DNA from 3 places in the Aurantimonas sp. genome. Region 3 is predicted to be linked to each of the others. Evidence: predicted binding sites of a transcription regulator. Region 3 holds the regulator's gene; each other region holds the start of a gene.
What was found. Region 3 encodes PhoB, which activates phosphate uptake and scavenging genes when phosphate is short. Its sites were predicted from a motif close to TGTCATNNANCTGTCAT; they were not measured.

Region 1 (10,424 bases), on a different contig from region 3:
AGCGGGAACAGTGCGTCGAAATCCGCCACGGGCCTCGGCAACAGCGTGCCCGGCTCGGCCCGCGGCCCGACCAGCGGACCATTGTGCTTGACCAGCCCCTCCAGCGTTTCCCAGGCAAGGTTCAGCCCGTCGAACTCGGCGTAGCGATGCTCCAGCGCCGTGACGATCCGCAGCGACTGGGCGTTGTGATCGAAGCCGCCATAGGCCGCCATCTGCCTATCGAGGGCCCGCTCGCCGGCGTGGCCGAAGGGCGTGTGGCCGAAATCATGGACCAGTGCGATGGCCTCGGTGAGGTCCTCGTCGAGCCGCAAAGCCCGGGCGAAGGCGCGGGCAATCTGGGATACCTCGATCGTGTGGGTCAGGCGGGTGCGAAAGTGATCGCCCTCGTCGGCAACGAAGACCTGGGTCTTGTGCTTCAGCCGGCGAAAGGCGGTGGAATGGACGATCCGGTCGCGATCGCGCTGGAACGGCGTGCGGGTGCGGCTGGCAGGTTCGGGATAGAGGCGGCCGCGGGATTCCTCGGGCTGCACGGCGTAAGGGGCGCGGGCGATGCCGCCCATCCCGATCCGCGCGAATGCCGCGTCGCGTGTTCCCTGGGATTCATCCATCGCGAAACGATCCGTCCCGATTGACCGGCCAACCCGGCGTCCATACTTAAGTGTCAGCCCTCGAACAAGGAGCGGCGCGCCCGCCAACGACGCGCCGAACGGCAAGATGAGCGACACCACCGATCACACCGTCACCGTTTCCGAAGCCGCAGCCCGGCGGATCGCGGCGATCCTGTCGAAAAGCGACGACGCCGATTCGCTGCGCATTTCCGTCGAAGGCGGCGGATGCTCGGGCTTTTCCTACAAATACGACCTGACCAGCGGCCGCGAGGAGGACGACATCATCCTCGAGCGCGACGGCGCGCGGGTCGTCATCGACCCCGTCTCCATCGTCTACATGGAAGGCTCGGTGGTCGATTTCGTCGACGACCTGATGGGTCAGTCCTTCCAGATCCGCAATCCCAACGCCGTCGCCTCCTGCGGCTGCGGCACGTCCTTCTCGGTCTGACGCCCCCGTGCTGATCGCGACCTGGAACATCAACGGCGTCAAGGCCCGCCTCGACGCCCTCCTCGCCTGGCTGCAGGAACGCTCGCCCGACATCGCCTGCCTGCAGGAGATCAAGAATGTCGACGAGACCTTCCCGCGCGAGGCGATCGAGGCGCTCGGCTACCATGTCGAGACGCACGGCCAGAAGGGCTTCAACGGCGTTGCGCTCCTGTCGAAGGAGAAGCCGGTCTCGATCGAGCCGCGGCTGCCGGGCGACAGCAGCGACGAGCATGCCCGCTTCATCGAGGGCGTCTGGGATTTCCACGGCCGCCCCTTGCGGGTCGCCTCGCTTTACCTGCCCAACGGCAATCCGCTGGGCACCGAGAAATTCACCTACAAGCTCGCCTGGATGCAGCGTCTCCACGCCCATGCCCGCGACAGCATGGCCCGCGAGGAACTGCTGGTGCTGGCCGGCGACTACAACATCATCCCCGAGCGCGGCGACGCGGCGCGGCCCGACAACTGGACGGGCGACGCCCTCTTCCAGCCGGAGAGCCGCGCGGCCTATCGCCGGCTGATCAATCTGGGGCTGAGCGACGCGATCCGCGCCACGACAGATGCCGACGGCACCTACAGTTTCTGGGATTATCAGGCCGGGGCCTGGCAGAAGAACAACGGCATCCGCATCGACCATCTGCTGCTGTCGCCGGAAGCGCAGGACCGGATGGCATCGGCGGGGATCGACCGGCATGTGCGCGGCTGGGAAAAGCCGTCGGACCACGTCCCGGTGCTGGTCGAACTGGCAGCCTGAGCCGCTCGACCGCGTTCCGTCGGAGCGCAGACGCGACCGTCGCAAACTATCCGCAAATGATCAGTTCTTGGTGCTGACCATGCCGGTCGCGGACGCGATCTGCTGCTCGGCATAGGCGAGCGCGGTGCGCCGTTCGTTTTCCGAGGCGATCGCGAAGATCTCTTCCTGCAGCGGACGGATCCACTTTTCGTCGCGCGGCGAGGCCTGCTTCAGCGCCATGGTCAGCATGCCGAGCCCGCGCACCGGCTGGGCCGGCAGCGAGATGCGGTCACCGTCGAACAGCAGATAGCCGAGCAGCGCCGCGGCGCCGACATTGCCCTTCTCGGCGGCGAGATTCAGCCAGCGCGCCGCCTGCCGGGGATTGGCCTTGCCGCCTTCCCCGTTCAGCGTCATGCGGCCCAGTTCGAACTGCGCCTTGGCGTCGCCGAAATAGGACGCGGCGTGGAAGTAGAACTGCCGCGCACGCTGCAGGTCCACCGCCACCGGGCTGCCGGAAATCCCAACGCGCAGATAGTCGGCCAGTGCGACGACCGCGCTGGAGACATAGGCGGCGTTGGTGAAGTTGCCTTCCTCCTCGCCCTGATCGCGTACGATCTGTTCGAAGATCTTGAAGGCCTCGTAGTCGTTCTCCGGCACGCCGTCGCCCTCGGCATACATCCGGCCGAGCTTCCAGCGCGCGCCCGGATGTCCCTTGTCGGCGGCGTAGCGCAGCGCCTCGAAGGCTTCCACCTTCTCGCCGCGCTGATAGGCCTTGAAGCCGAAGGAGAAGAGTTCCAGCGGTCCTGCGTCGGGATTGACCCTGGCCGCCGGGTCGAGCGCAAGCGCCGACCCGCCGACGCTGCCAAGCAGCGTCAACGCCAGGATCGAGACCGACAGGAACGAACTAGAGGTCCGCATAACAGTGCTTTTCCGCCGCTCCGCCCGGATGTGTCACTGCGCCGAGGCGCGCCGTGCCGACCTGCTGGGCGTATTTCCAGATGGCACCGGACTGGTAGTCGGTTTCGCGGGGCTTCCAGTCTTCGGCCCGCTTCTTCATGTCGTCATCCGACACGTCCACGTCCAGTGTCCCGGCGACGGCATCGATGGTGATGATGTCGCCATCGCGCAGCAGGCCGATCGGACCGCCGAGCGCCGCTTCCGGGCCGACATGGCCGATGCAGAAGCCGCGGGTCGCGCCGGAGAACCGGCCGTCGGTGATCAGCGCGACCTTGTCGCCCATGCCCTGGCCGTACAGCGCCGCCGTGGTCGACAGCATCTCGCGCATGCCGGGTCCGCCGCGCGGGCCCTCGTAGCGGATGACGAGAACCTCGCCTTCCTTGTACTGGCGCTTGGAGACAGCCTCGTAGCATTCCTCTTCCGAATCGAAGCAGCGCGCCGGGCCGGAGAACCGCAGGTTCTTCATGCCCGCCACCTTCACGATGGCGCCGTCCTGGGCGAGGTTGCCCTTCAGGCCGACGACGCCGCCGGTCTCGGTGATCGGCGTGTTGGCCGGATGGATCACGTCCTGGTTCGGGTTCCAGGTCACCTTCGCCATGTTCTCGGCAATGGTGCGGCCGGTGACGGTCATGCAATCGCCGTGCAGATAGCCATGGTCCAGCATGGTCTTCATAAGCATCGGGATGCCGCCGGCCTCGAACATGTCCTTGGCGACGTATTTGCCGCCCGGCTTCAGGTTGGCGATGTAGGGCGTCTTGCGGAAGATCTCCGCAACGTCGAACAGGTCGAACTCGATGCCGCATTCATGTGCGATCGCCGGCAGATGCAGGGCACCGTTGGTCGAACCGCCGGTTGCCGCGACGACGGCGGCGGCGTTCTCCAGCGCCTTGCGGGTGACGATGTCGCGCGGCCGGATGTTGCGGGCCAGGAGTTCCATGACGATCTCGCCCGACGCGTAGCAGAACTTGTCGCGGATCTCGTAGGGCGCCGGCGCACCGCAGGAATAGGGCAGCGCCAGGCCGATGGCCTCGGCCACGGTCGCCATGGTGTTGGCGGTGAACTGCGCGCCGCAGGAACCGGCCGACGGACAGGCAACCTGCTCGATCTCGTCGAGATCGGCGTCGTTCATCTCGCCGACCGAATGCTTGCCGACGGCCTCGAAGATGTCCTGGACGGTGACCTGCTGGCCGCGGAAATTGCCCGGCAGGATCGACCCGCCATAGATGAAGACCGACGGCACGTTCAGGCGAACCATCGCCATCATCATGCCCGGAAGCGACTTGTCGCAGCCGGCCAGACCCACCAGCGCGTCATAGGCATGGCCGCGCATGGTCAGCTCAACCGAATCGGCGATGAGGTCGCGCGAGACGAGCGAAGCCTTCATGCCCTGGTGGCCCATGGCGATGCCGTCGGTGACGGTGATGGTGCAGAATTCGCGCGGCGTACCGCGGGCTGCGGCGACGCCCTTCTTGACGACCTGTGCCTGGCGCATCAGCGAGATGTTGCACGGCGCGGCCTCGTTCCAGCAGGAGGCGACGCCGACCAGCGGCTGATGGATCTCTTCCTTGGTGAGACCCATGGCGTAGAGATACGAGCGGTGCGGCGCGCGCGACGGCCCCTCGGTCACATGCCGGCTGGGCAGGTTCTTCTTGTCGATCGAATGCGCGTCCATCGGTCCCCCTCGTACACAACGCTGTTCATGGCCCGCCTCGACGCCGCGCCCGATCAGCACCTCTGGGGTGAGCGGGTTTTGTGGCGGCAACGGGGCATGGCTCCCCGCGGCGGACTATAGGCGATGCTCCGCTGCAATAGTGTTGCAGCGATCCCACAAGCAGCGAATTCGCCTCGATGCCCGCGAGAGGGTCCCGGCCAGCAAAAAGGCGCGCCCTGCGGACGCGCCTTCCTTGTGCTTCAAAGAGTTGGTCGTGAGACCGGACTCAGAAAGTGAACTTCATCGAGGCATTGACCGCATAGACGAAGTCGTCGCCGACCGTGGCATTGAAGTACGCACCGTCGCTGGTCGACTGCTCGCCATCGGTCCAGTAGCCGACGAGACCGCCGAAGCGCAGCTCGCTCCACTCATTGGCCTTGAACGAGACGCCGCCGGCCAGGGTGTAGAGATCGGTGTAGGTCGTCTCCGAACCGGTCGACACGCCGCGATCGTAGCCGACCGAGACGGCCGCCGAGATCTCGTCGGTGAACGCCCGGCCGAGGCCGATCGACGCCGTGTAGCCGTCACGCCAGTTGTAGGGCGACAGGCTCGAGCTCGTGCCACGTGCGGTCGTGATCGAACTGACGGCGGTGCCGTTAGTGCTCCAGTCCGTCCAGCGGAAGGAGGCCAGCAGCAGCGTGCCCGGCGCAATGCCGGTCTGGGCGTTGATGTACAGGCTCTGCGGGCTGACGACTTCCGAAAAGTCGGAAGTTCCGGGTGCAACGACCGATCCCAACGCGGGCCCAGGCAGTACTACCTGCGCGCCACTGGGTCCGATAGCGTAAGCATTGCCATTCGCTACGACTTGACCTGTGCCAGTGAAATTGTCGTGCGTGGCTTCCGAACGATACATGATCTGGGCACGCAGAGCGATTTCCGGCTTTTCGAATGCCGCGCCGACGCGATAACCGATGGCGTAGTCGCTTTTGGTTTCCACCGTCGTCCGTACCGGCAAGAACACTGGGACAGTGCCGAACGGCAACGTCGCCGTGGTTATTGGCGTGTTCGAAACGCTGGTTCCGTCGAAGGTGAAGTCTTCGGCGAAGACGCCGCCGAGAACGCTGAAGCGGCCGATGTCATTGGTGTAGGACAGGCGGCAGGTCAGGCCGAACTCGTTCGACTCGAACTCGCTCGTCTCGGTCCGCGAACCAGCCGTCGGACCAGCCGGAAGCGCCCCGCCCGGCGCGCCGGTGTAGTCGGATTCCGCCGCGAAGGAGATCACGTAGGTGCCTGCGCAGCCGGCCATCTCGCTGTTGATGCCGAAGGCCAGCGACGGGATGAGGTAATTCTGCGTGTAGGTGCCGAAATTGCCGCTCTGGCCGTTGATCGACTCGAAGCCGCGCTGCGGATTGACGTAGGTGACGCCGGTCCGCATCACGGCGGTGCCCTGCTCGAACAGAATGTCCGTGTCAGCCGTGCCGCGCTGGAAGCCACCGGCGAGGGCCGACGTGCTGAGCGCCGCCGAAGCCAGGGACGCGCCGAGAATCGTTGTCAGAAAAGTTCGCAATGGAATCCCCCCACTCTTGTTGAACTTCCGCGGGAACCCAGCCGCTGAAAGTTGACGCAAACGTAAACGATAAATTCGCGGTCCGGAACTCCCCGGTTGCAACACCGGGGCAATTGCGACGCTTCCGCCACAGCGGCGATCATAGCCGGCGAAGCCTGCGCAAGCCTTTGCAGATTCTGATTTTTCGCGTGGGGGAACGGGGGGTTACGTAGGGAGAGATCGGCGCGCGCACGGCACGAGGAGACAAAATCGTGTCCCGAGCGTGTCATAAATACGACAGATCGGCGGCTCGGCGCCAAGGGCCGGATGATACCGGGCATTGCAGGAGCACGGCGTTTCCTTGCAAGGAAACGCCGTGCTCCCGGTTGTAAGGCTACTGCAGCCGTTCGAGCGCCGCCGACAGCTTGTCGGCCTCGATCCGGTAGCCTTCGCGCTTCTCGCGCTCCTGCTCGACGATCTCGTCAGGCGCGTTGGCGACGAACTTCTGGTTGGAGAGCTTGCGGTCGATCCGCTCGATCTCGCCGAGAGCCTTGTCGCGGGCCTTGCCAAGGCGGCTGCGCTCGGCGGCGACGTCGATGAGCCCGGCCAGCGGCAGGGCGAAGCTGCCCCCCGCCGCCAGGATCTGCGCCGACTGTTCCGGCGCGGTCTCCGCGGTGACGATGGTCGCCAGCCGCGCCAACCGTTTCACCGCGGCGCCGTGCCGCTCCAGCCGCGCCGCGGTCGCCGCATCAGGCGCCACCGCCACGAGATCGGCCTCGGTCGCCGCCGGCACGTTCATCTCGGACCGCACCGAGCGGATCTCCGATACCACCTCGATCAGCCAGTTGATGTCGTCGGCGGCGTCGCGGTCGGCGAAGTCGAGCACCGGCCAGGCCGCATGGCACAGCAGCGAGGCGCGTTCGCCGGCGGCGGTCACCTGCCACAGCTCCTCGGTGATGAACGGCATGAACGGATGCAGCAGCGCGTAGATCCGGTCGAGGACCGACCCCATGACGTGCCGCACCTCGTTGGCCGCGGCCTCGTCGCTGCCCATCAAGGCCGGCTTGGCCAGCTCGACATACCAGTCGCAGAACAGGTTCCAGACGAAGCGGTAGAGCGTCGCCGCCGCCTCGTTGAAGCGGTAGGCCGCGATGGCGGTCTCGGTCTCGGCGATGGTGCGGCCGAGTTCGGTCACGACCCAGCGGTTCAGCGGCAGCGAGAGCTGCGACGGATCGAGAGTGCCGCCATGGACGGCGCCGTTCATCTCGGCGAAGCGGGTCGCGTTCCACAGCTTGGTGCCGAAATTGCGATAGCCGGCGATGCGCTGCGGATCGAGCTTCACGTCGCGGCCCTGCGCCGCCATGATCGCCAGGGTGAAGCGCAGGGCATCGGCGCCGAACTCGTCGATGAGATCGAGCGGATCGACCACATTGCCCTTCGACTTCGACATCTTGGCGCCGGTCTTGTCGCGCACCAGAGCGTGGACATAGACCGTGTGGAATGGCTCCTCGTCCATGAATTCGAGGCCCATCATCATCATCCGGGCGACCCAGAAGAAGATGATGTCGAAGCCGGTGACGAGGACGCTGGTCGGATAATAGGTCGCCAGCTCCGGCGTCTGGTCCGGCCAGCCGAGCGTCGAGAACGGCCAGAGGGCCGACGAGAACCAGGTGTCGAGAACGTCCTCGTCGCGATGCAGGAAGCCGTCGCGGCGCGCCGGATCGGCGGCCATGGCGCGGGCTTCCTCGTCGTCGATCGTGCCGTTGGTGACATAATGCGACAGCGCCGCGGCGACGGCCTCTTCCTCGGTCTTGGCGACGAAGATCTCACCGTCCGGCCCGTACCAGGCCGGGATCTGGTGGCCCCACCAGAGCTGGCGCGAGATGCACCAGGGCTGAATGTTCTCCATCCAGTCGAAATAGGTCTTTTCCCAGTTCTTCGGCACGAACTTGGTGCGGCCCTCGCGCACCGAGGCGATGGCCGGCTCGGCCAGCGTCTTGGCGTCGACATACCACTGGTCGGTGAGGAACGGCTCGATCGGCACGCCGCCGCGGTCGCCATGCGGCACCGTGTGCGGATGGTCCTCGACGGCGGCGAGGAGACCGCCCTCCTCCATCATCGCGACGATGGCCTCGCGCGCGGCAAAGCGGTCCTCGCCGTCGAGCGCCGCAATGGTGCGCTCGAGTTCGGCGGTCTCCTCCAGACCGTCGAGGAAGGCCTCGTTCTCGGCCAGCGTGATCTTCGCGGCGACCGTCAGGATGTTGATCTGCTTGAGATCGTGGCGCTTGCCGACCTCGAAATCGTTGAAGTCGTGCGCCGGCGTCATCTTCACCGCGCCGGTGCCGGCCTCGGGATCGGGATATTCGTCGGCGACGATCGGAATCCGGCGGCCAACCAGCGGCAGGATGACGGACTTGCCGACGAGGTCGCGGTAACGCGGATCCTCGGGGCTGACCGCCACGCCGCTGTCGCCCAGCATGGTCTCGGGCCGGGTCGTCGCGACGACCAGATGGTCGCGGGTCTCGTAGCCGGCGGGCTCGCCATCCGACGGCTTCCACGCGGTGCGGTTGCCCTCGGTATCGAGATTGTAGGGATGCTCGTAGGTCACGCCATCGGCCAGCGGATAGCGGAAATGCCAGAGGTGGCCCTTCACCTCCTTCTGCTCGACCTCCAGGTCCGAAATCGCCGTCAGCAGCTTCGGGTCCCAGTTGACGAGACGCTTGTCCTTGTAGATCAGGCCCTTGCGATAGAGCTCGACGAAGACGTGCAGCACGGCCTTCGACAGGCCCTCGTCCATGGTGAAGCGCTCGCGCGACCAGTCGCAGGACGCGCCGAGACGGCGCAGCTGCCCGAGGATCGCCCCGCCCGATTCGCCCTTCCACTGCCAGACCCGCTCGATGAAGGCGTCGCGGCCCATGTCGCGCCGGCCCGGCTCCTTGCGCTCGGCCAGCTGCCGCTCGACGACCATCTGAGTGGCGATGCCGGCGTGATCGAGGCCGGGCTGCCACAGCACCTTCTTGCCGCGCATGCGCTCGAAGCGCACCAGCACGTCCTGCAGCGTGTCGTTCAGCGCGTGCCCCATGTGGAGCGAGCCGGTGACATTGGGGGGCGGAATGACGATCGAGAAGGCTTCGGCGTCCTCGGCGGCGCCGGCTCCGGCGCGGAAGGCCTCTGCCTCTTCCCAACGCTCGGCAATACGCGGCTCGATCGCCGCGGCGTCATAGGTCTTTTCGATCATGGCTTGTCCGGTGCGCGCGCCAGCCGGATTCCCCGGGGCGGTGATGTTCCAGAACCGGTTACAGCCTTGCTTTCGACACTGTCAACGAAGAGCCGTGTCGGCCCGCGATGCGATCTGCACGCCGCAGGCCGGGTTCGTCAGCGGCGACCGCCGCGGGCGACGCGCTCGATCTCCTCGCGAACCAGCCGCTCGACGAGGCGCGGCAGGTTGTCGTCGAGCCATTCCTGCAGCATCGGCCGCAGCATCTGGCGGACGGTCTCGTCCATGGTGCGCATCTGCTCGTCGCGGATGACGCGGGCGAGATCGTCGAACGACCCGGCGATGCGTTCGCCGGCCTCATGCGAGACAAGGGCGTGGATGTCGGCGGCGGTCGTCGCTGCCACCGGTGCGGACGGCGCCGCCGGCGCATCGACGGCTTCCGCGGCCTGGGCCTCGACCTCAGCCGGCTCGTACGCCTGCGGCGACGGGCGCGCGGTCATGGTGGGAGCCGCCGCGTCATCGTCCTCGTCCTCAGCGGCGTTGCTGGCGACGGAATCGGTTGCCACGTCGGCGTCGGCCCGGCCCGCCTCGAACAGGCCGGCCCGGTCGAGAAGCTCGCTGGCGAACTCGTCCTCGTCGAACTCGCCGAGATAATCGGCCGGCTCGTCGGCGTCGGCCGAAACATCGGCGTCGGACGTAGACCCGGTCGGCATCGGCGCGGCCTGCGCGGAGGCCATCGCCTCCGCCGGCTCCAGCCGCGCTTCAGCAGGCACTTCGTCTTCGTCGTCAGTGGCAGCCATGGCCGAGACATCGGCGACGGAATCGCGCGCCGCGTCCGTCCGGCGCTCGGACGCCGCGGCGAGCGAGGCAGCCTGCAGCCGTGCCGACGACAGCGCCGTCACGTCTTCCAAGATGTCCGCGTCGGTCGCATCCGCCGCATTGCTCAGACGTCCGTCATGGGCCGCAACTGCCTGCCGGACGGCCGTTTCGACCTCGTCCTCGACCATATCCAGCGACAGGCCCGGGCCGGACGACATCGCGGCGTCGTCCTCTGAATCCTCATCGGCCGCGACCGGCGCCACGGGCGGTACGATCCCGAGCTTGGGCCGGGGGGCCTGACGTACCGTATCGTTGGCAGGGCGTCCGAGCCCGTCAAATCCGGAGACCTCGTCGCGCTCGGCCTGAACCGGCGCCTGCCTGTCAAGGCGCGGCTCGGTCAGCGCCGGCC
Region 2 (10,424 bases), on a different contig from region 3:
GACCAGGACGGGGGGCGCGATCGCCAGGATCGCCGTCACCATGACCAGATGCCACGGCGTATCGGCGTCGGCGAAGGACACCATCTTCTTCAGGGCGATGACGATCGTGTTCATCTGGTTGTCGTTGGTGACGAGCAGCGGCCACAGATACTGCGTCCAGCCATAGATGAAGAGGATCACGAACAAGGCCGCGATGTTGGTCTTGGAGAGCGGCAGCAGGATGTCGCGGAAGAAGCGCATCGGCCCGGCCGCGTCGACCCGCGCCGCCTCCACCAGTTCGGACGGGATGGTCATGAAGAACTGCCGGAACAGGAGCGTCGCGGTGGCCGAGGCGATCAGCGGCAGGATCAGGCCGGCATAGGTGTCGATCATGCCAAGATCGACCATCACCTTGTAGGTCGGCAGGATGCGCACCTCGACCGGCAGCATCAGCGTAATGAAGATCAGCCAGAAGAAGGTCATGCGCAGCGGGAAGCGGAAGAACACGATCGCGAAGGCCGACAGGATCGAGATGACGATCTTGCCGACCGCGATGCCCAGCGCCATCACCGAGGTGTTGAACAGCAGGGTCCAGACGCTGACGCCGCCGATCCGGTCGACGCCGCCGAACAGCGCCTCGCCGTAATTGTCGAGGAACTGGTCGCCCGGCACCAGCGGCAGCGGCGGCCGCAGGATGGTCTGCAGCGTCTGCGTCGAGGCGACGAAGGTGTAGTAGATCGGGAAGGCGACGATCGCCAGGCCCAGCACGAGAAGCACATGGGCGACCGGCCGGCCGATGGGGCTGCGCTCGATCATGGGCGGTTGTTCCGGGGCTCAGCCATAGTGCACCCGCCGTTCCACGTAGCGGAACTGCACCGCCGTCAGGGCGATGACGATCGCCATCAGGATCACCGACTGGGCTGCCGAGCTGCCGAGGTCGAGATTCACGAAGCCGTCGATATAGACCTTGTAGACCAGCGTCTCGGTGGCCCGCGCCGGACCGCCGGCGGTGACCGCGTCGATGATGCCGAAAGTGTCGAAGAAGGCGTAGACCGTGTTGACGACGAGCAGGAAGAAGGTCGTCGGCGCGATCAGCGGGAAGACGATGGTCCAGAACCGCTTGGTCGAGCCGGCGCCGTCGATGGCGGCGGCCTCGGTCAGGGATTTCGGGATCGACTGCAGCGCCGCGACGAAGAATAGGAAATTGTAGCTGATCTGCTTCCAGGCGGCCGCCACCACCACCAGCAGCATCGCCTGGTCACCGTTCAAGAGCGGGTCCCAGTTGTAGCCGGAGCGGCGCAGCATGTAGGCGAAGGTGCCCATGGCGGGGTTGAACATGAACAGCCACAGCATGCCGGCGACGGCGGGCGCCACCGCATAGGGCCAGATCAGCAGGGTGCGATAGAAGCCCTTGCCGCGCACCACTTTCTCGGCCGCCGACGCCAGCAGCAGCGCCAGCGCCATGGCGAGGATCGCGGTGGAGAAGGAGAAGATCGCCGTGACCTTCACCGCATTGAGATAGCCGGGATCGCTCAGCACCGAGCGGAAATTGGCGAGGCCGACGAAGGTCGTCTTCAGCCCGAACGGGTCCTGGCGCAGCACCGACTGGTAGAGCGCCTGGCTGGCCGGCCAGTAGAAGAACACCAGCGTGATGGCCACCTGCGGCGCGAGCAGCAGATAGGGCAGCCATTTGTTGGGAAAGACGGCTTTCGACACGGCGTCTCTGGGACTGGGCCGCCGCGCGTGGCGCGTAGCGACGGGAAAAGGGCGGCAGGCAGAACAACGCCGGGCGGTCGGACCGCCCGGCGTCGGTGACGATGGCGCTTACTGCGCTTCGGCGATCGCCTCGTTACCGAGTTCGACGATCTTGTCGAGCGCGGCCTGGGCGTCCTGCTGGCCCGACAGCATCAGCTCGAACTGCTCGTTCTCGATGTCGCGAAGCTGCGGCAGGTTGGGCAGGCGCACGCCCTTGGAGTTCTCGGTCGGCTCCTTGCCCATCATCTGCAGGATCGGGGTCTCGCGGCCCGGGTTCTCCTCGTAGAAGCCCGAATCCTTGGTCGCCTTGTAGGCGTCCATGGTCACCGGCAGGTAACCCGACACCTGGTGCAGGCGCGACTGGATCTCGGTCTGGGACAGGAAGTTGAAGAACTCCGCGATGCCCTTGTACTCCTCGTCGGACTTGCCGCCGAAGACCCAGAGGCTGGCGCCGCCCGGGATGGTGTTCTGCGGCGCGCCCTCGGCATTGGCGTCATAGGGAAGCTGGCCGATGCCGTAGTTCATGCCCGACTTGACGATGTCGCCGAGACCGCCGGAGGATTCCGTCAGGATCCCGCATTCGCCCGACAGGAAGAGCTGCTTGGCTTCCGAGGTGCGGCCGCCGTAGCGGAAGACGCCGTCCTTGGCGAGATCGGCGATGTCCTGGAAATGCTCGACATAGAGCGGCTCGTTGAGCTTCAGCTCGACGTCGGTGCCGGCCAGGCCGTTCTCATTGGTGCCATAGGCCACGTTGTTCCACGCCGCGAAGTTCTCGAGGTGGATCCAGGTCAGCCAGGTCGAGGTGTAGCCGCACTCGGCCGCGCCCGATTCCTTGATGGTGCGGGCCGCGGCGAACACGTCCTGCCAGGTCTCCGGCGGGCTGTCGACGTCGAGGCCGGCCTTCTCGAAGATGTCCTTGTTGTAGTACAGGATCGGCGACGAGGAATTGTACGGGAAGGACAGCATCGTGCCGTCCGGCTTGGAGTAATAGGCGACGATGCCGGGCAGGTAGTTCGACTTGTCGAAGGTATAGCCGCCGGCTTCCAGGACGTCGGCGACCGGCATGACCGCACCCTCGGCACCCATCATCACGCCGGTGCCCACGTCGAAGACCTGGATGATCGCCGGCGGCTGCTTGGCGCGGAAGGCGGCGATGCCGGCGTTCAGCGTCTCGGGATAGGTGCCCTTGAAGACGGGGGTGATCTTGTAGGCGTCCTGGCTCTCGTTGAATTCCTTGGCGAGCGTGTCGACGACTTCGTTGTTGGCGCCCGACATCGCGTGCCACCACTGCAGCTCGGTCACGGCGACGGCCTGACCTGCGCCAGCGACCAGCGCGCCCAGCGCGACGGCGGCGCCCAGAATTTTGCGGTTCATCATGTTTCCTCACCCTTGATGCGACTCTCGGGCCCTGTTGCCGAGCTCGTTGCAAGCCGCTTCTCTAGGAGTGCTTCAAAACCGATCGGTGACACAAGCATGAAGGTTCGATGACAGTGGAAAAACTCGGTCTGGCGGCTGTAACGACCGTGTTCTGACGCACGTCGTGCGCCTGTTGGCGACTGTCAGCTAGATTCCGGCTGCAACGTGCGAACCGCGCAGCGTTGGCCTGCGCAAGCCGCGGCGGCATTCCCAAAATCGTTCGCAAGGATTAGGACATGTCCCCTGTGCGCGTCCGCCGGAGGGGCAAGGGGCCCGCGCGCCAAAATGCCATTGGGGAGAATCGCATGGCCTTGATCACCTATCTGACGAAGATCCAGTTCGAGGTCGGCGCCGCCAGCCTGCTCGGCGCGGAACTGCGCGACCTGGGCGTGCGCACGCCGATGATCGTTGCCGACAAGGGGATCGTCGCAGCGGGGCTGGTGGAGCGGGTGCTGTCGGCCGGCGGCCTCCCCGCGGACACGGTGGTCTTCGACGGCACGCCCGAGAACCCGACCGAAGCGGCGGTCAACGCGGCGCTGGCGCTCTATCGCGAGCATGGCTGCGACAGCCTCGTGGCGATCGGCGGCGGCTCGCCCATCGACCTGGCCAAGGCGGTGTCGCTGCTGGCCACCCATGCCGGACCGCTGGAACAATACGCCGCGATCCTCGGCGGCATTCCGAAGATCACTGCGAACAAGCCGCCGCTGATCGCCATTCCGACGACCGCGGGCACCGGCAGCGAGGTCGGGCGCGCCGCGCTCGTCACGCTCGACGACGGCCGCAAACTCGGCTTCATCTCGCCGCACATGATCCCGAGCGTGGCGATCTGCGATCCGGAACTGACCGTCGGCCTGCCCTCGGGACTGACCGCCGCGACCGGCATGGACGCCGTCACCCACTGCATCGAGACCTATCTGTCGCCGCGCTACAATCCGCCGGCCGAGGCGATCGCGCTGGACGGGCTGGCCCGCGCCATGCGCTGGATCCGCCGGGCGACGGAAGCAGGAGACGACATCACCGCGCGCAGCGAGATGATGATGGCGGCGCTGCAGGGTGGCATGACCTTCCAGAAGGGGCTCGGCGCGGTCCACTCGCTGTCGCATCCGCTCGGCGGACTGAAGAGCGTGCGCCTGCATCACGGCACGATCAACGCCATCCTGCTGCCGGCGGTGCTGCGCTACAACGCGCCGTCCGCCGAGGAGAAATACCGGGCGCTGGCCGGTGCGATGGGGCTGGAGGCGGACGCCGATCTGGCCGCGGCGATCACCGCGCTGAACCGCGATCTCGCCATGCCGACGACCCTCTCGGAAATGAACGTGCCGCGCGACTGCTTCGGCCTCGTTGCCGAGGGGGCCGAGCGCGACCATTCGACGGCCACCAATCCGCGCCCGGCCGTCACGGCCGACTTCCTGAAACTGCTCGAAGAGGCCTATTGAGCCGAAAGGCGCAACGCCTCGCTCGGGAGGTTATCGAGGATTGACGAACCGGGCGCCGGGCGCCCGGCCGTCATTGGCTGGATCAGCCCTTCGGCTTGGGCCGCGGGCGGCGCGGCTTGGCGCTGCCGGGACCGGTGCCGCCCTTGCGGTTGAACGGCTTCTTGCTGAAGCCGCCCTTGCGGTCGGCATCGCCCCCGCCCGGTGCGCCCGTCGGGGAGATGGTGATGTCGTCGCCGTCGCTGACTTCGGCGGCGTCGGCAAAACGCTTGGCGACGCTCTCGGAGATCTCGAACTTCGTCTCGCGATCGAAGATCTTGATCATGCCGATCTCCTGCCGGGTGATCTTGCCGCGACGGCACAGCAGCGGCAGGATCCACTTCGGATCGGCATTGTTGCGCCGGCCGACATCCATGTGGAACCACACCATCGGGCCGCTGGCCTGATCGCGCTCCTTGCGCGGCGTGCGTTCCTTGCCGGCGAAATCCTTGCCGGCCTTCGGGTCGGGGCCGAAGCCGGGATCGAAGACGTCCTCGGGCGCCGGCAGGCGCGAGCGATAGAGCCTTGCCAGTGCCGCGGCGATGGTTTCCGGCGAATGCTTCTCCAGGAGGCTGCGGGCGGCGGCGAGATCGTCCTCGCCGGGCTCCTGCGCAAGCACCGGATCGGTCAGGAGCCGGTCCTCGTCGAGCTTGCGGATGGCGTCGGCCGAGGGCGTGCCGCCCCATTCGGCCCGGATCCGCGCTTCGGCCAGAAGCCGCTCGGCCTTGCGCCGGCGCGAGATCGGCACCAGCAGAACCGAGATGCCCTTGCGCCCGGCGCGGCCGGTGCGGCCGCTGCGGTGCTGCAGGGTTTCGGCGTCGCTCGGCAGATCGGCGTGAATGACCAGCGCGAGGCCCGGCAGGTCGATGCCGCGCGCGGCGACGTCGGTCGCCACGCATACCCGGGCACGGCCGTCGCGCAGCGCCTGCATGGCCTGGTTGCGCTCGGCCTGGCCGAGTTCGCCCGACAGCGTCACCGCCGAGAAGCCGCGCTCCAGAAGGCCCGACGACAGATGCCGTACCGCCTCGCGGGTGTTGCAGAACACGATCGCGCTCGGTGCATCATTGAAGCGCAGGACGTTGACGACGGCGTGTTCCAGCTCGTTCGGCGCGATCCGGATCGCCTTGTATTCGATGTCGGCATGGGCTTCGCTGCTGCGCGTCGCCTCGATGCGCAGGGCGTCGCGCTGGTAGCGCTTGGCCATGGACGAGATCAGCTTCGGCAGCGTCGCCGAGAACAGCAGCGTGCGGCGCTCGCGCGGGGTGGCCTCCAGCAGGAACTCCAGATCCTCGCGGAAGCCGAGATTGAGCATCTCGTCGGCTTCGTCGAGCACCAGCGCCTTCAGGCCGCCGATCTGCAGGGCGCCGCGTTCGAGATGATCGCGCAGGCGGCCGGGCGTGCCGACGACGATATGCGCGCCCTGGGCCAGCTTGCGCTTTTCGGCGCGCGGATCCATGCCGCCGACGCAGGTCACCATTTCGGCGCCGGTCTGGGCGTAGAGCCAGGCGAGTTCGGTCGTTACCTGCATGGCAAGTTCGCGCGTCGGCGCGACGATCAGCGCCATGGGCGCGCCGGCCGGGCCGAAGCGCTCGGCCTCGCCGAGCAGGGTGGGGGCGAGGGCGAGCCCGTAGGCAATGGTCTTGCCCGAACCGGTCTGGGCGGAGACGAGGAGGTCGCGGTCGGCCGCCTGCGGCTCCAGGACGGCGTCCTGGACGGGGGTCGGGTCGACGTAACCGCGCTCTGCGAGCGCGTGAGCGAGTGGCGTGCTCGTCGTGCGAAACGGCATCTGGTAATCCTTGGGTATCGGCAGTGGCGGCGGCAACGAGCACGCGCGCGAGTGGCGGCATTTCCGCCCAGCCGCGCCCCCTATTGCACAGGCAGGGCCGCGGCTCAACCGAAACGGCGCCTGACGGTGCTGTCCGGGCCGCCCGCGCCGGCAGTTTTTGCGCGGCGATCGCGGTCCCGATGGTGCATGCACTGTGCACTGCCGCAGCGGAATATCGTCATTCCGGGACAGCCCCCGCTTGCATCGCGCGTCATTGCCCACCATTCTGTGCCGGCGCGCGGGCGGTACGTCCGGCGCCGACTGGAAAAACAGGTAGTAAAATGGCTCAGACTGGTACGGTGAAGTTCTTCAACATGGACAAGGGCTTCGGCTTCATTAGTCCGGATGCGGGCGGAAGCGATGTGTTCGTGCACATCTCGTCCGTCGAGCGCTCCGGCATGACTTCCCTCACGGAGAATCAGAAGGTTTCCTTCGACACGGAACCCGATCCGCGCGGCAAGGGCCCCAAGGCGGTCAACATTCAGCCCGCATAATTCGGCCAGCAAGGACCGTTTCGTCCGCTCCCCGTCGGGCCCCGTCGCGAGACGGTTTCCGGCAGGCGCCGAAACGCCCGCTGATCGACCTGCCCGCAGACGGGCTCGATCGCTGCACCGGCCTGGCCGAAGCGATCGCCCGGATGCCCGCCGCGGGTGGCAGACACGACCGTGCCGGACCTTCCTGAGGCCCGGCACGGCAACGAGACCGATCGATGTTCGTCACGGCCGACACGCATTTCAACGATCCACGCGTCCTGCGGATCGACCGGCGCCCCTTTGCCGATCTTGCCGACCATGATGCCGCGCTGATCGATCGCTGGAACGCCGTCGTGGGGCCGGACGACATCGTCTGGCATCTCGGCGATTTCGCGCGCGGCGATGCCGCCGCCAAGGCCGCGCTTCTGTCCCGCCTCAATGGTCGCAAGCAGCTCGTCACCGGCAACAACGACGATGCCGACACGATCGCCGCGCCCGGCTGGGAAACCGTCCAGGCCTATCGCGAACTCACCATCGACGACCGCCGCGTCGTGCTGTGCCATTACGCCTTCCGGACGTGGAACGGCATGGGCAAGGGCGCCATCGACCTGCATGGCCATTCCCACGGACGGCTGAAGAAGATGACCCGTCAGTTCGATGTGGGCGTCGATGCCTGGGACTTCCGGCCGGTCACGCTGGACGAGATGCTGGCCTCGCGGCCGCAGCGCCGCAAGGCGACCGGTCCTGCCGACAAGACGTCTTCCAAAACCCAGGCGAGCCCCGCGAGGCCGTAGGCGTCAGTCCGCCAGCGGCAGCCGGATGGTCTGGTCGAGACCGCCGCCGGCGCGGTTGGCGACCACGATCGAGCCGCCGGTCTGATCGATGATCTCCTTGGCGATGGCCATGCCCAGACCGGCACCCGGCTTGAACTGGCGGCGGCCGAGATCGACCCGGAAGAACGGCTCGAAGGCGCGTCCGAGCAGCTCTTCGGGAATGCCCGGCCCGTCGTCGGCGAGGCTGACCACGGCGTCCTGCCCGTCGCGGGCCAGCGCAACCCGGGCGCCCCCGCCATGCACGGCGGCGTTGTCGCCGAGGTTGCGCAGCGCCCGCTTGACCGCCAGCGGCCGGGCCCGGATCGACAGCGCCGGCCCATCGAGACGGGGCGGCTCCACCGGCCGACCGATCTCGCGCAGCTCGGCGATGATCTCGGTGAGCAGGCGATCGAGCCGCACTTCTTCGAGCGAACCTGCATCCACTTCCTCGCGCACCAGCCGGATCGCGCTGTCGGCGATGCGGTCGAGCTCGGCCAGGTCCTTCAGCCAGACCTCCCGGTCCTCGTCGGGCAGGAACTCGGCGCGCAGCCGCATCCGCGTCATCGGCGTGCGCAGATCGTGGCCGGCGGCCGCGACGAGACGCATGCGGCTTTCCACCGCCTCGCGCACCCGTGTCGTCAGCCGGTTGAGCGCGGCGGCGGTGGCCCGTACTTCGGCCGGCCCATCCTCGGGAATATGGGCGGGCAGGCCGTCGCGGCCGACGGTGGAGACCGCCTGGTCGAGAATGCGCAAGGGGCGGGTCATCTTGGTGGCGACGAAGATCGAGACCGCGGCGGCGCCGACGACGACCAGCGTCATGTAGAAGACGAAGATCGGCCAGTTGCGGGGCGGAAACCCGGTATAGGGCAGATAGGCCCAGCGGCCCGGCGCAAACTCCAGCGCCAGTTGCCGGGTGCGCGCGGCCGGGTCGCCGACGACCCGTACCGGGATCGACAAGCCCTTGGCCGCCACGGCGCTGGCGATGCCGCGGGCGTCGCGCACCCGCATGTCGTCTTCGCGCACCGGCTCCGGACCGACCTCGATGCCGAGCCTGTCGGCGGCCGCCGGGTCCTCGACCAGCAGGGCGGCGACGATACGTACCTCCTCGGCGAAGACCTCGCGAAAACTGTCGCGGTCCGGCCGTTCCAGGACGACGATGGAGACCAGCGAGGCGACAGCCACGACCCCGACAATGGCGAGGACCAGGAGCAGCGCCAGGCGCGAGCGCAGCGATCTCATGGCTGGCCATCCCCGGTGCCCGTGGCGGCTTCGCTCCGCTCCACCCGGGCGGCGAACTGGTAGCCGCCATTGCGCACCGTCTTGAACAGCCGGAACACGCCGCCATCGTTGAACTTGCGCCGCAGTCGGCTCATCGTCACGTCGACCGAGCGGTCGAAGGGGTCGGCGGTGCGCCCGTGCAGGAGATCCATTAAAATGTCGCGGGACAGGACCCGGCCCGGCCGCTCCAGGAAGATCATCAGGAGATCGAACTCGGCCCCGGTCAGGACCACTTCGGCCCCGTTCGGGTCGGTGGCGAGGCGCCGCTCGGGATCGACGGTGAAGCCTTCGAAGGTGAAGCGCGTCGGTGCGGCCTCGCCCGGGGCGGCGTCTCCGCCGCCGCCACGGCGCAGCACGGCGCGGATGCGCGCGGCCAGTTCGCGCGGATTGAACGGCTTGCCCAGATAGTCGTCGGCGCCGATCTCCAGCCCGATGATCCGGTCGACGTCTTCCTTCAGCGCGGTCAGGAGGATGATGGCGATCTCCGGCCGCCGGTCCTTCAGGTCGCGGCAGATGTCGAGACCCGAGCCGTCGGGCAGCATCACGTCGAGCACGACGAGATCAATGCGGGCGTCGGCGATCTTCTGTTCGCAGGCCCGCCGGCTGGCGGCGATGGTGCAACGGAAGCCCTGGCTCTCCAGATATTTGCCGAGCAGGCGTCCGATCTCGGGGTCGTCGTCGACGACGAGGATGTGGGGCTGGCTCATGCGGGGCTCTCGAATGATGGCTCTCGCCCTTTTGTGACCGGGCTGCGCGCGGGACGCGAGACCATTCTTGTAACGGCGCGTTGCAGGAACCGCGGCCCGCAACATTGCGTAACAAGTTTCCGTGTCGGCGACACGCTTCGCAACATTCTGCCGCATCCTCGCAACATCGGCGCACTAGCTTCGGTTTCGGTAGTCACCAAGGGAAGGAAATCTCCATGACCTCCAAGCACAGCCAGACGAACACCCGCCGTTCGCACCGCCTTCTGGGTCTCGCCGGCGCCGCGCTCCTCGCCAGCGCCGCCGCCACCTCGGCCTTCGCCCAGACGACGCCGGCACCCGCCGCGCCGGCCGCAGCCACAGCCGCTTCCGAAAATGCCGGCCAGCGCGGCGACAACAAGCGGGTCGCCGAGCATCGGCGCGAGCGCGGCGGCAAGCATCATCGGGCCGGCCGTGGGGGCCGTGGCGGACATCACGCCATGCACCGCATGTTCACCCCGGCCAAGGTCGCCGGCGCGCTCGCCGCGATCGAGACCGGCATCGGCGTGCGGCCCGACCAGATGGAAAGCTGGCGCGCCTTCACTGCGGCGCTGGTGGACTTCGCCGACGCCTCGCAGCCGCCGCGCATGGGCCGGGGCAACGACCGTGGCGGCATGCGGATGATGCCGAATGACGACGCCGGCCCGGCCGATGCCGCCGATGACGAGGCC
Region 3 (10,424 bases):
ACTGGGACCCGCAGATCGCCATCCGCCCCGACCAGGTCGGCTCGACCGGCGCCTTCGGCGCGGTGCCGATCTTCGCCGGCACGCTGATCATCGCGTTGACGGCGATGGTCGTGGCGCTGCCGGTGGGACTGTTCTCGGCGATCTACATGGCCGAGTTCGCCTCGCAGCCGATGCGCACGGTGGTCAAGCCGCTGATCGAGGTGCTCGCGGGCATTCCGACGATCGTCTACGGCTTCTTCGCCGTCCTCGTCGTCTCGCCGGCCATTCGCGGCTTCGGCAGCGACATCGGCATCCCGGTATCGCCGACAGCGGCGATCGTGCCGGGCCTCGTCATGGGCGTGATGATCATCCCGTTCATCTCGTCGCTGGCCGACGACGCGATCTCCGCGGTCCCGCGGGCCATGCGGGACGGCTCGCTCGGGCTCGGGGCGACCCGCGGCGAAACCATCACCAAGGTGATCCTGCCCTCGGCCCTGCCGGGCATCGTCGGCGGTGTTCTCCTCGCCACCAGCCGGGCGATCGGCGAGACCATGATCGTGGTCATGGCGGCGGGCCTGACCGCGAACCTCACCGCCAATCCGCTGGAAGGCGTCACCACCGTCACGGTGCAGATCGTGGCGCTTCTGACCGGCGACACGTCCTTCGACAGTCCCAAGACGCTGGCCGCCTTCGGCCTCGGGCTGACGCTCTTCCTCATGACGCTGATGCTCAACCTCGTCGCAATCCAGATTGTCCGGAAGTATCGGGAACAATATGACTGACGCTACCCAAGCAGGCGCATTCCCCTCGGGCCGGCCGGGCACGCATTCCCGTGATCTCGTCAGGGCCAGCCTCGGCAAGCGCAAGTCGGCGCAGACCCGGCTGAAGATCTACGGCGGCGTCGCGATCGCGTTCGCGCTGCTGATGCTCGCGACGCTGATCGGATCGGTCGTCTCGACCTCGCTTCCGGCCTGGACGCGGACCGAGGTGAAGCTCGACGTGGCGATCCCCGCCGAGGACGACATCAACTACAATTCGCTCGCCAACAATTCCCTGCTCGCCATGTTCCCGGAGACGGACGGGCGCGCGGAACGGCGGGCGGTGACCGGCATCCTGAGCAACGGCGCGCAGTTCATGCTGCGCGATCTCGTCGCCGCGGACCCGCAGCTGAAGGGCCAGACGACATCGGTGTGGGTGCCGGTGTCCGACCCCTACGAGCAATTGTTCGAAGGCGTCGTCAATGCCGACCAGGCCGAAGCCAACCGGCGCCTCGACGACGCGGCGCTGGCCCGCTTCAAGCAGCTGGAAGAGGCCGGGCTGATCCGCTCGGCGGTCGACTGGGGCCTCGTCACCGAGGCGGACAGCCGCTTCCCCGAACTCGCCGGCCTGAAGGGCGCGATCATCGGCTCGTTCTTCCTGCTGCTGGTCTGTTTCCTGATCAGCGTTCCCGTCGGGGTCGGCGCGGCCGTCTATCTGGAGGAGTTCGCGCCGAAGAACCGGTTCACGGACTTCATCGAGATCAACATCAACAATCTGGCGGCGGTGCCGTCGATCGTCTTCGGTCTCCTGGGCCTTGCGCTGTTCATCGGCGTCTTCGGACTGCCGCGTTCGGTGCCGCTGGTCGGCGGCATGGTGCTGTCGCTGATGACCCTGCCGACGATCATCATCGTCACCCGGAACGCCTTGAAGGCGGTGCCGCCCTCGATCCGCGAGGCGGCGCGCGGTGTCGGCGCCTCGGAGATGCAGGTGATCGGCCATCACGTCCTGCCGCTGGCCCTGCCGGGCATCCTCACCGGGGTGATCATCGGCCTGGCCCAGGCGCTCGGCGAGGCGGCGCCGCTGCTGCTGATCGGCATGAACGCCTTCATCACCTCGGCCCCGTCGGGTCCTCTCGACCCGTCGACGGCGCTTCCGACCCAGATCTTCATCTGGTTCGACAGCCCGGAACGCGGCTTCGTGGCGCGCACCAGTGCGGCCATCTGCGTGCTCCTGGCCTTCCTCTCGATCATGAACCTTACGGCGGTCCTTCTGCGACGCCGTCTCGAACGGCGCTGGTAGATATGCGACAGGAGACTCCCATGATGGAAAATATCCAGGTGTCGTTAGCGAAAGGGCCTGCCGTGCAACCTACCCGTCCGATCAAGATGCGATCCGAGAAGGTGACCGTCCATTACGGTCCGAAGCAGGCGCTCTACGACATCGATCTCGATGTCGAGGAGAACCAGGTGACGGCGCTCATCGGACCGTCGGGCTGCGGCAAGTCGACCTTCCTGCGCTGCCTGAACCGGATGAACGACACGATCGACATCGCCAAGGTGGGCGGCAAGATCACGCTGGACGGCGAGGACGTCTACGATCCGGCGATCGACGTGGTCGAGCTGCGGGCGCGGGTCGGCATGGTCTTCCAGAAGCCCAACCCGTTTCCGAAGTCGATCTTCGACAATGTCGCCTATGGTCCGAAGATTCACGGGCTCGCCTCGACCAAGGCCGAGCTCGAGGAGATCGTCGTCACCAGCCTGCGCAAGGCCGGCCTCTACGAAGAGGTAAAGGACCGGCTCGCCGAGCCGGGCACCGGCCTGTCGGGCGGCCAGCAGCAGCGCCTGTGCATCGCCCGCGCCATCGCGGTGTCGCCCGAGGTGATCCTGATGGACGAGCCCTGTTCGGCACTCGATCCGATCGCGACCGCCAAGGTCGAGGAACTGATCGACGAGCTGAAGCAGAACTACACCATCGTCATCGTCACCCATTCGATGCAGCAGGCGGCGCGCGTCTCGCAGCGCACGGCGATGTTCCATCTCGGCTATCTGGTGGAGGTCGGCCCGACGGAGAAGATGTTCTCCAACCCGGACGACAAGCGCACCCAGGACTACATCACCGGCCGCTTCGGCTGAACGAAGGCAAGGAAGCGTCATGCCCATGACCGAACATACAGTCACGTCCTACGAAGACGAGCTGAAGCTGATCGTCCGCCGGATCTCGGAAATGGGCGGGATGGCCGAGCGGATGGTCGAGCAGTCGGTCGCCGCGCTGATGCGCAGCGACTGGGGGCTGGCCCAGTCGGTGGTCGCCGACGACCTGCTGCTGGACGACGCCCAGCGGGCGCTCGACGAGCGGGCGATCATGACCATCGCCAAGCGCCAGCCGATGGCCGTCGACCTGCGCGAGATCGTCGGCGCCATCCGCATCTCCAACGATCTGGAGCGGATCGGCGACCTGGCCAAGAACATCGCCAAGCGGGTGATCGCGGTCCACGACCATGCCCATCCGGTGCAGCTGGTGCGCGGCATCGAGCATCTGTCGGAGATGGCGCTGGAGCAGCTCAAGGAAGTGCTCGACGCCTATGGCGAGCGGGACTACGAGCGCGCGCTCGCCATGCGCGAGAACGACGAGCAGATCGATGCGATGTACACCTCGATCTTCCGCGAGCTCCTGACCTACATGATGGAGGATCCGCGCAACATCACCTCCTGCACGCATCTCCTGTTCTCGGCCAAGAACATCGAGCGGATCGGCGATCACGCCACCAACATCGCCGAGACGGTCTATTACATCCAGACCGGCAAGCAGCTCGAAAACGAGCGGCCGAAGGGCGACAACACGGCGACGATGACCCAGCCGGTGCCGAACGACCCGCCGAGCCAGGCTGACGAGGGCTGACAGCAATGAGCGCACGGATCGTCGTCGTCGAGGACGAGGAAGCCCTCGGCATTCTCCTGCGGTACAATCTCGAGGCCGAAGGCTACGTCGTCGACGTCATCGACCGGGGCGACGAGGCCGACATCCGGCTGAAGGAGGAGGTGCCAGATCTCCTGATCCTCGACTGGATGCTGCCCGGCCTGTCGGGCGTTGAGCTCTGCCGGCGGCTGCGCCAGCGCGAGGAGACCGAGCGCCTGCCGATCCTGATGCTGACGGCACGCGGCGAGGAGAGCGAGCGGGTGCGCGGCCTGTCGGTCGGCGCGGACGACTATGTCGTCAAGCCGTTCTCGACGCCGGAGCTGATCGCCCGTGTGCGGGCCATGCTGCGCCGCTCCAAGCCCGAGAAGATCTCCAGTCAGCTCGTCGCCGGCGACATCGATCTCGACCGCGAGACCCATCGGGTGCGGCGCGCCGGCCGCGAGCTCAAGCTCGGACCGACCGAGTTCAAGCTGATGGAATTCTTCATGCAGTCGCCGGGCCGGGTGTTCTCCCGCGAGCAGTTGCTCGACGGCGTCTGGGGCCGCGACATCTATGTCGACGAGCGCACGGTGGACGTGCATGTCGGCCGGCTGCGCAAGGCGATCAATCGCGGCCGCGAGCGCGACCCGATCCGCACCGTGCGCGGCGCCGGCTATGCGCTGGATGAGCAGTTCAGCGCCGCCAGGTCCCCGGCCGCGCCGGCCCGCACGCGACTGAGTGCCGGCGCCTGACGCGTCTCCCCCCGGCTTCTTCACGAGCCTGAAACGCAAACACCCCGCGCGGCCTGGCCACGCGGGGTGTTTTGCATTTGGTAGGGCCTGCGGCGCCTAGCGCGCGCGGCGGCGATCCGAGAAGGGCTGGAAGGCCAGCTTGGCGTGATAGGCGCAATAGGGCGAGGCATCGCGGGCGTTGTTGCCGCAGAAATGGAAGTCCGGCTTCATCGGGTCGCCGACCGGCCATTTGCAGGTCGTCTCGGTCAGTTCGACGAGGCTGAGCTTGCGGGCGATCGGCACCACTTCGGCGCTCTCGCGCTCCTGCGGCTGGTCCATCACCTCGAGCTCTTCCTCCGGCTCCATCTTCAGCGCGGTGGCGCCCATGGTGCGCGGCATGGAACGGCTCGGGGCCTGCTGCTGCGAGGCGGCGACCAGACGGGCCGGCACCACCATCTCGACGGTCTCGACCTCGGCCGTGCGGCGCGGGGCAGGGCGCTCGACGGCAACCGGCTGCGCGACATTCGGCTGGCGGGCCCGCGATTCGAGTTTCAGGCGGTGCACCTTGCCGATCACGGCGTTGCGGCTGACGCCGCCCAGGCGGTCGGCGATCTGGCTGGCGCTCAGGCCTTCGGTCCAGAGCTGCTTGAGCAGCTCCACGCGTTCGTCAGTCCAGCCCATGGCAAGCTCCTTTCGGCATAGTCGCGACGGCTGGAATCCCTCCACAAGCGCGACGGCTGACCGCGCCAGAACGCACAAGATATATTGAGGAACTAGGTCCGCCGCACGAAATCTAGTATCTTGACGGCAAGATAGCCCAGCCGCGGACTCGCTGACAAGGCTCGCCGGGGACGCAGGGGAATCGTTTGGGGCTTTTCCCCAGCCTTTGTTGCCGCCCGTGACGTTCGTCAAGCCTATGACCGACAAGCAGGGCGAAAATGCGGTTCGATTGACACCGCGTCGGCTCGCCATGGTATAGCGGAAGCTCCGAAGTCTCGGAAAACGCTCGAAAGCCTGCCCCATCGGCAGGCTTTGGCGTTTCAAGCATCCCGCCCCAGCGGTTCGCGCGCCGAACCGATCCCGCAACAACAACCGGATCCGACCCTTACGATCCAGCAAAGTCAAAGGCCATGGCTGACACGACGGACCATTCCTCGCCGCTCTTCGAGACCTATGCACGCGCGCCGCTCGCCTTCGAGCGCGGCAGCGGCGTCTGGCTGGAGACGCGCGACGGCCGACGTTTCATGGACTTTGGCGGCGGCATCGCGGTGAACTGCCTCGGCCATGCCCATCCGCATCTCGTCGAGACGATGAAGGCGCAGGCCGAGAAGCTGTGGCACGTCTCCAATCTCTACGAGATCCCCGACCAGACGCGGATGGCCGAACGGCTGACGGCGGCGACCTTCGCCGACCGCGCCTTCTTCGCCAATTCCGGCGCCGAGGCGGTGGAATGCGCGATCAAGACGGCGCGGCGCTATCACTACGTCAACGGCGCGCCGGAGCGCTATCGCATCCTGACCTTCGAGGGCGCCTTTCACGGGCGCACGCTGGCGACCATCGCGGCCGGCGGGCAGAAGAAGTATCTCGAGGGTTACGGCCCGAAGGTCGAAGGCTTCGACCAGCTGCCCTTCGGCGACCATGACGCGCTGCGCGAGGCGGCGGCGCAGCCGGACGTCGCGGCGATCCTGATCGAGCCGATCCAGGGCGAGGGGGGCATTCGCAGCGTGCCGCCCATGTGCCTGACGGGCCTGCGCGAGATGTGCGACAATCTCGGCATCCTCCTGATCTACGACGAGGTGCAGACCGGCGTCGGGCGGACCGGCAAGTTCTTCGCCTATCAGCATTCGGGCGCCGCGCCGGACATCCTCGCCTCGGCCAAGGGCATTGGCGGCGGCTTTCCGCTCGGCGTGTGCCTGGCGACGGAGCGGGCGGCCAGCGGCATGACGCCGGGCTCGCACGGCACGACCTATGGCGGCAGCCCGCTGGCGATGGCCATCGGCAATGCTGTGCTCGACGTGGTGCTGGACGACGGCTTCCTCGACCATGTCCACGACATGTCGCTGCAGCTCAAGCAGTCGCTGGCCTCGCTCTCGGACCGCTATCCCGACGTGATCGAGGCGGTGCGCGGCGAGGGGCTGCTGATCGGGCTGAAGGCCAAGGTGCCGAACGGCGAACTCGTGGCGCAGATGCGCGAGGAAGGACTTCTGGCGGTACCGGCGGGCGACAATGTCGTGCGCCTGCTGCCGCCGCTCAACGTCACCGCGGACGAGGTCCGGCAGGCGATGGATCGGATCGAGACGGCGGTGGCGGCGATGTCGGCCGGCAACCGGCGCAAGAGCGCGTGAGGCGAATGATGACGATGGCAAACGGCCCCAAGCACTTTCTCGACATCTCCGCCGTCCCGAGCCGCGACCTGCACGACATCATCGACGATGCCGCCAGGCGCAAGGCGCTCGGCCGCGACGGTCCGAAGCCTTTGGCCGGCAAGGTGCTGGCGATGATCTTCGACAAGCCGTCGACGCGCACGCGGGTGTCCTTCGACGTCGGCATGCGCCAGCTCGGCGGCGAGACGCTGTTCCTGTCCGGCACCGAGATGCAACTCGGCCGCTCGGAGACCATCGCCGACACGGCGCGGGTGCTGTCGCGCTATGTCGACGCGATCATGATCCGCACCACCACCCATGACCGGCTGACGGAAATGGCGGAATACGCCACGGTGCCGGTGATCAACGGCCTGACCGACGACACCCATCCGTGCCAGATCATGACCGATCTCTTGACCTTCGAGGAAAAGCGCGGCCCGGTGCGCGGGAAGACCTTCGCCTGGACCGGCGACGGCAACAACGTGCTGTCGTCCTTCGTCGAGGCCTCGGCGCGCTTCTCCTTCAACCTGACCATCGCCACGCCGGCGGGGTCGGGGCCGGACATGCGCTTCGTCGAGCGGGCTCGCAAAGACGGCGCCTCGATCCTAATTACGGAGGACCCGGTGGAAGCGGTGACTGGCGCCGACTGCGTCGTCACCGACACCTGGGTGTCCATGGGCCGCGAGGAACAGGCACGCGGCCACAATGTCTTCATGCCCTATCAGGTCAATGAACGCCTGATGGCGCATGCCAAGCCCGAGGCACTCTTCATGCATTGTCTCCCTGCCCATCGCGGCGAGGAAGTGACCGACGCCGTCATGGACGGCCCGCAATCGGTGGTCTTCGACGAGGCCGAGAACCGTCTGCACGCGCAAAAATCCATCCTGGCCTGGTGCTTCGACGCACTCGGCACCGAGACTTCCGCGGGGCAGAGCCGTGGCTGATCCGCAGAAGGCGCTCGGCGAGTTCAACTTCGCCGGCGACGATGCCGTCGTGCCGTTCGCGGTCGAGGGCCTCGACGCCCGGGGCCGGGCGGTGCAGCTCGGACCCATGCTCGACCAGATCCTCGGCCGGCACGACTACCCCGAACCGGTGGCGCGCCTGCTGGCGGAGATGGTCGTGCTGACGGTGCTGCTCGGCACGTCGCTGAAATTCGACGGCAAGTTCATTGCCCAGACCCAGACCGACGGTCCGGTGGACCTGCTGATCGTCGACTTCACCACGCCGTCGAGCGTGCGCGGCTATGCCCGCTTCGACGCCGACAAGCTGGCGGCCGCCGTCAGCGTCGGCGCGACCTCGTCCGAGGCGCTCCTGGGCAACGGCATCATGGCGCTGACCGTCGACCAGGGCGAATACACCCAGCGCTACCAGGGCATCGTGGAACTGGCCGGCTCGTCCATGGAGGAGGTCGCCGAGGCGTATTTCCGCCAGTCCGAGCAGATCCCGACCGCGGTGAAGCTGGCGGTGGCGCGGATCGTCAAACGCGGCGAGAACGGCTTCGTGGAAAGCTGGCGTGCCGGCGGTCTGGTGGCGCAGTTCCTGCCGGAATCGCCGGAGCGCATGCGCATGCCCGACCTGCCGGGCGGCGACGCGCCAGAGGGCGTCGAGGACGAACTCGGCGATTTCGAGCCGGACGATTCCTGGGTCGAGGTGCGGGCGCTGGTCGACACGGTCGAGGCGTCGGAACTCGCCGATCCCGATGTCGGCGTCGAACGGCTGCTGTTCCGGCTCTTCCACGAGCGGGGCGTGCGGGTGTTCCCGCCCAATCCGGTCGCCGACGACTGCTCGTGCAATCGCGAGCGGATCAAGGGCGTGTTGTCGAACTTCTCCGCCGAGGAGATCACCGAGAGCGTCGAGGACGGCGCAATCGCGGTGACCTGCGAGTTCTGCGGCGAGTCCTACAGCTTCGATCCGTCGGAATTCACGGACGCCGAAAGCGGCAAAAGCCCCGACGGCGACAGCTGACACGATAATCCCGCGCGCGGCCGGTCCGGGCGTGGGGCCGGGGCTTTGACGGCGGCCGGCGGGTTCGCGCGGCTAGTTCAGGACCCGCTGGCGGGCCGGCACGTCGAGCGAGAAGGCCGGGATCTCCACCTGGAACAGCGTGCCGTCCTCCTGCTCCATGCGGTAATGGCCGCGCATGAAGCCGGACGACGTGCCCAGCGGGCAGCCGGAGGTGTAGGTGAAGCTGTCGCCGGGGGCGAGCCGCGGTTCCTCGCCGACGACGCCGGGGCCACTGACTTCCTCGACGTGACCATTGGCGTCGGTGATGTGCCAATATCGTGATCGCAGCCGGGTCGTTTGCCGGCTGCCGTTCTCGATCTCGACCGTATATGCCCAGACCCAGCGTCCGTCGTCCGGCATCGACTGGTCTTCCAGATAGGTCGGTGTCACCGTGACCGTGATGCCGTGCGTCGTCGCCCTGTACATGGCCCCATACCCGAATGGCGTGTCGCGTCGCTTACGTTATCGCGGTGCGGCCGGTTCGGGTCAACGGCGGGTCGCCGCGTGGACGGAGAAAGCCTTGCTCGACGGTGTTCTGAAACGGCAGATCGACCCGCCGATCGACTGGCTGGCGGGCGGGCTGGCGCGGCTGAAGATCGGCGCCAACACCGTGACGGTCGCCGGCCTCGTGCTGGGACTGGCCGCCGCCACCGCGATCGCCTTCGGCGCGCTGGTCACCGGCCTCGTGCTGATCCTCTTGTCGCGGCTCGCCGACGGGCTGGACGGGGCGGTGGCGCGGCAGACAAGGCCGACCGATTTCGGCGGCTATCTCGACATCGTCTTCGATTTTCTCTTCTACGGATCGATCCCGTTGGCCTTCGCGATCCTCGATCCGGGCGCCAATGCGCTGGCCGCGGCGATCCTCCTGATGAGCTTCTACGCCAATGGCGCGAGCTTTCTCGCCTATGCGGTGATGGCCGAAAAGCGCGGCATCCGGACCGTGCAGCGCGGCACCAAGTCGCTCTATTTCACCACCGGGCTGGCCGAGGCGTCGGAAACGCTGGCCGTCTTCGTGCTGTTCTGCCTGCTGCCGCAGCATTTCGCGCTGATCGCCTATATCTTCGCGGCGATGACGGCGTGGACGTTTGCATGGCGCGTGCGGATGAGTTTCCAGGCGTTCGGGTGAGGGCAGAGGTGAGGGGGCAGGGATGGTGGACCTGATCAGCGTTCTTATCAACGTTTGATCACGATGCGGCGTTCTCTCTTTCGCAAGTCTGGCTTGTGGCGCAATTTGATTCCCGACAATTTGTCTTGAATATATCTATATTCGGAAATATCTAACAACTGCGCTTTAACATATGTCCTATACTATGAGGTTGAAATCGATTCGGCTTAGCGGATTGGGAGCTGACGGGCCTGCATTGTATGACAACTGGTGCTTCTAACTGCCGAAAATTGACAGTATCCATGCTTATTGCATTGGTGTACACTTTATCTATAATTGTAGCTTGGTATAGCGTTAAGTATGATCTATGGAAGACAATTTTTATTGTTGGATTAGTTGTCGCGCTCATGCTTTCCGCGGGGGGGATTATGCATCTTCTCCGGAGGAGGGGGATATTGACTTCAAATGTATACATAGATCTAACGACTGATGAACATCAGTGGGCTCCTACCGCGGGCGCCTCAATGATAGTCGGTTGGTCAGCCGCAGCAACAAATTTTATCCATGAAGAAGCCGTCATATTGCTCC

Region 1: the regulator PhoB is predicted to act here: its motif matches at 6,253-6,269, upstream of ACEQX1_RS02115 (long-chain fatty acid transporter).
Region 2: the regulator PhoB is predicted to act here: its motif matches at 3,208-3,224, upstream of ugpB (sn-glycerol-3-phosphate ABC transporter substrate-binding protein UgpB).

What each region holds. Positions count from the first base shown of each region.
Region 1 covers NZ_CAXPJM010000005.1:66,340-76,763, reverse strand. The annotation lists gene ACEQX1_RS02140 (deoxyguanosinetriphosphate triphosphohydrolase) at 1-608, opposite strand, end outside; gene erpA (iron-sulfur cluster insertion protein ErpA) at 715-1,056, shown strand; gene xth (exodeoxyribonuclease III) at 1,064-1,846, shown strand; gene ACEQX1_RS02125 (tetratricopeptide repeat protein) at 1,907-2,743, opposite strand; gene ilvD (dihydroxy-acid dehydratase) at 2,730-4,454, opposite strand; gene ACEQX1_RS02115 (long-chain fatty acid transporter) at 4,720-6,060, opposite strand; gene ACEQX1_RS02110 (valine--tRNA ligase) at 6,374-9,217, opposite strand; gene ACEQX1_RS02105 (PopZ family protein) at 9,355-10,424, opposite strand, start outside.
Region 2 covers NZ_CAXPJM010000020.1:13,511-23,934, forward strand. The annotation lists gene ugpE (sn-glycerol-3-phosphate ABC transporter permease UgpE) at 1-795, opposite strand, end outside; gene ugpA (sn-glycerol-3-phosphate ABC transporter permease UgpA) at 814-1,695, opposite strand; gene ugpB (sn-glycerol-3-phosphate ABC transporter substrate-binding protein UgpB) at 1,804-3,111, opposite strand; gene ACEQX1_RS08485 (iron-containing alcohol dehydrogenase) at 3,456-4,586, shown strand; gene ACEQX1_RS08490 (DEAD/DEAH box helicase) at 4,669-6,408, opposite strand; gene ACEQX1_RS08495 (cold-shock protein) at 6,729-6,941, shown strand; gene ACEQX1_RS08500 (metallophosphoesterase family protein) at 7,157-7,714, shown strand; gene ACEQX1_RS08505 (ATP-binding protein) at 7,718-8,971, opposite strand; gene ACEQX1_RS08510 (response regulator transcription factor) at 8,968-9,717, opposite strand; gene ACEQX1_RS08515 (hypothetical protein) at 9,933-10,424, shown strand, end outside.
Region 3 covers NZ_CAXPJM010000028.1:45,629-56,052, reverse strand. The annotation lists gene pstC (phosphate ABC transporter permease subunit PstC) at 1-761, shown strand, start outside; gene pstA (phosphate ABC transporter permease PstA) at 754-2,037, shown strand; gene pstB (phosphate ABC transporter ATP-binding protein PstB) at 2,061-2,870, shown strand; gene phoU (phosphate signaling complex protein PhoU) at 2,890-3,636, shown strand; gene phoB (phosphate regulon transcriptional regulator PhoB) at 3,642-4,385, shown strand; gene ACEQX1_RS12170 (GcrA family cell cycle regulator) at 4,482-5,045, opposite strand; gene ACEQX1_RS12165 (aspartate aminotransferase family protein) at 5,495-6,709, shown strand; gene argF (ornithine carbamoyltransferase) at 6,718-7,671, shown strand; gene ACEQX1_RS12155 (Hsp33 family molecular chaperone) at 7,664-8,692, shown strand; gene apaG (Co2+/Mg2+ efflux protein ApaG) at 8,765-9,157, opposite strand; gene ACEQX1_RS12145 (CDP-alcohol phosphatidyltransferase family protein) at 9,252-9,857, shown strand.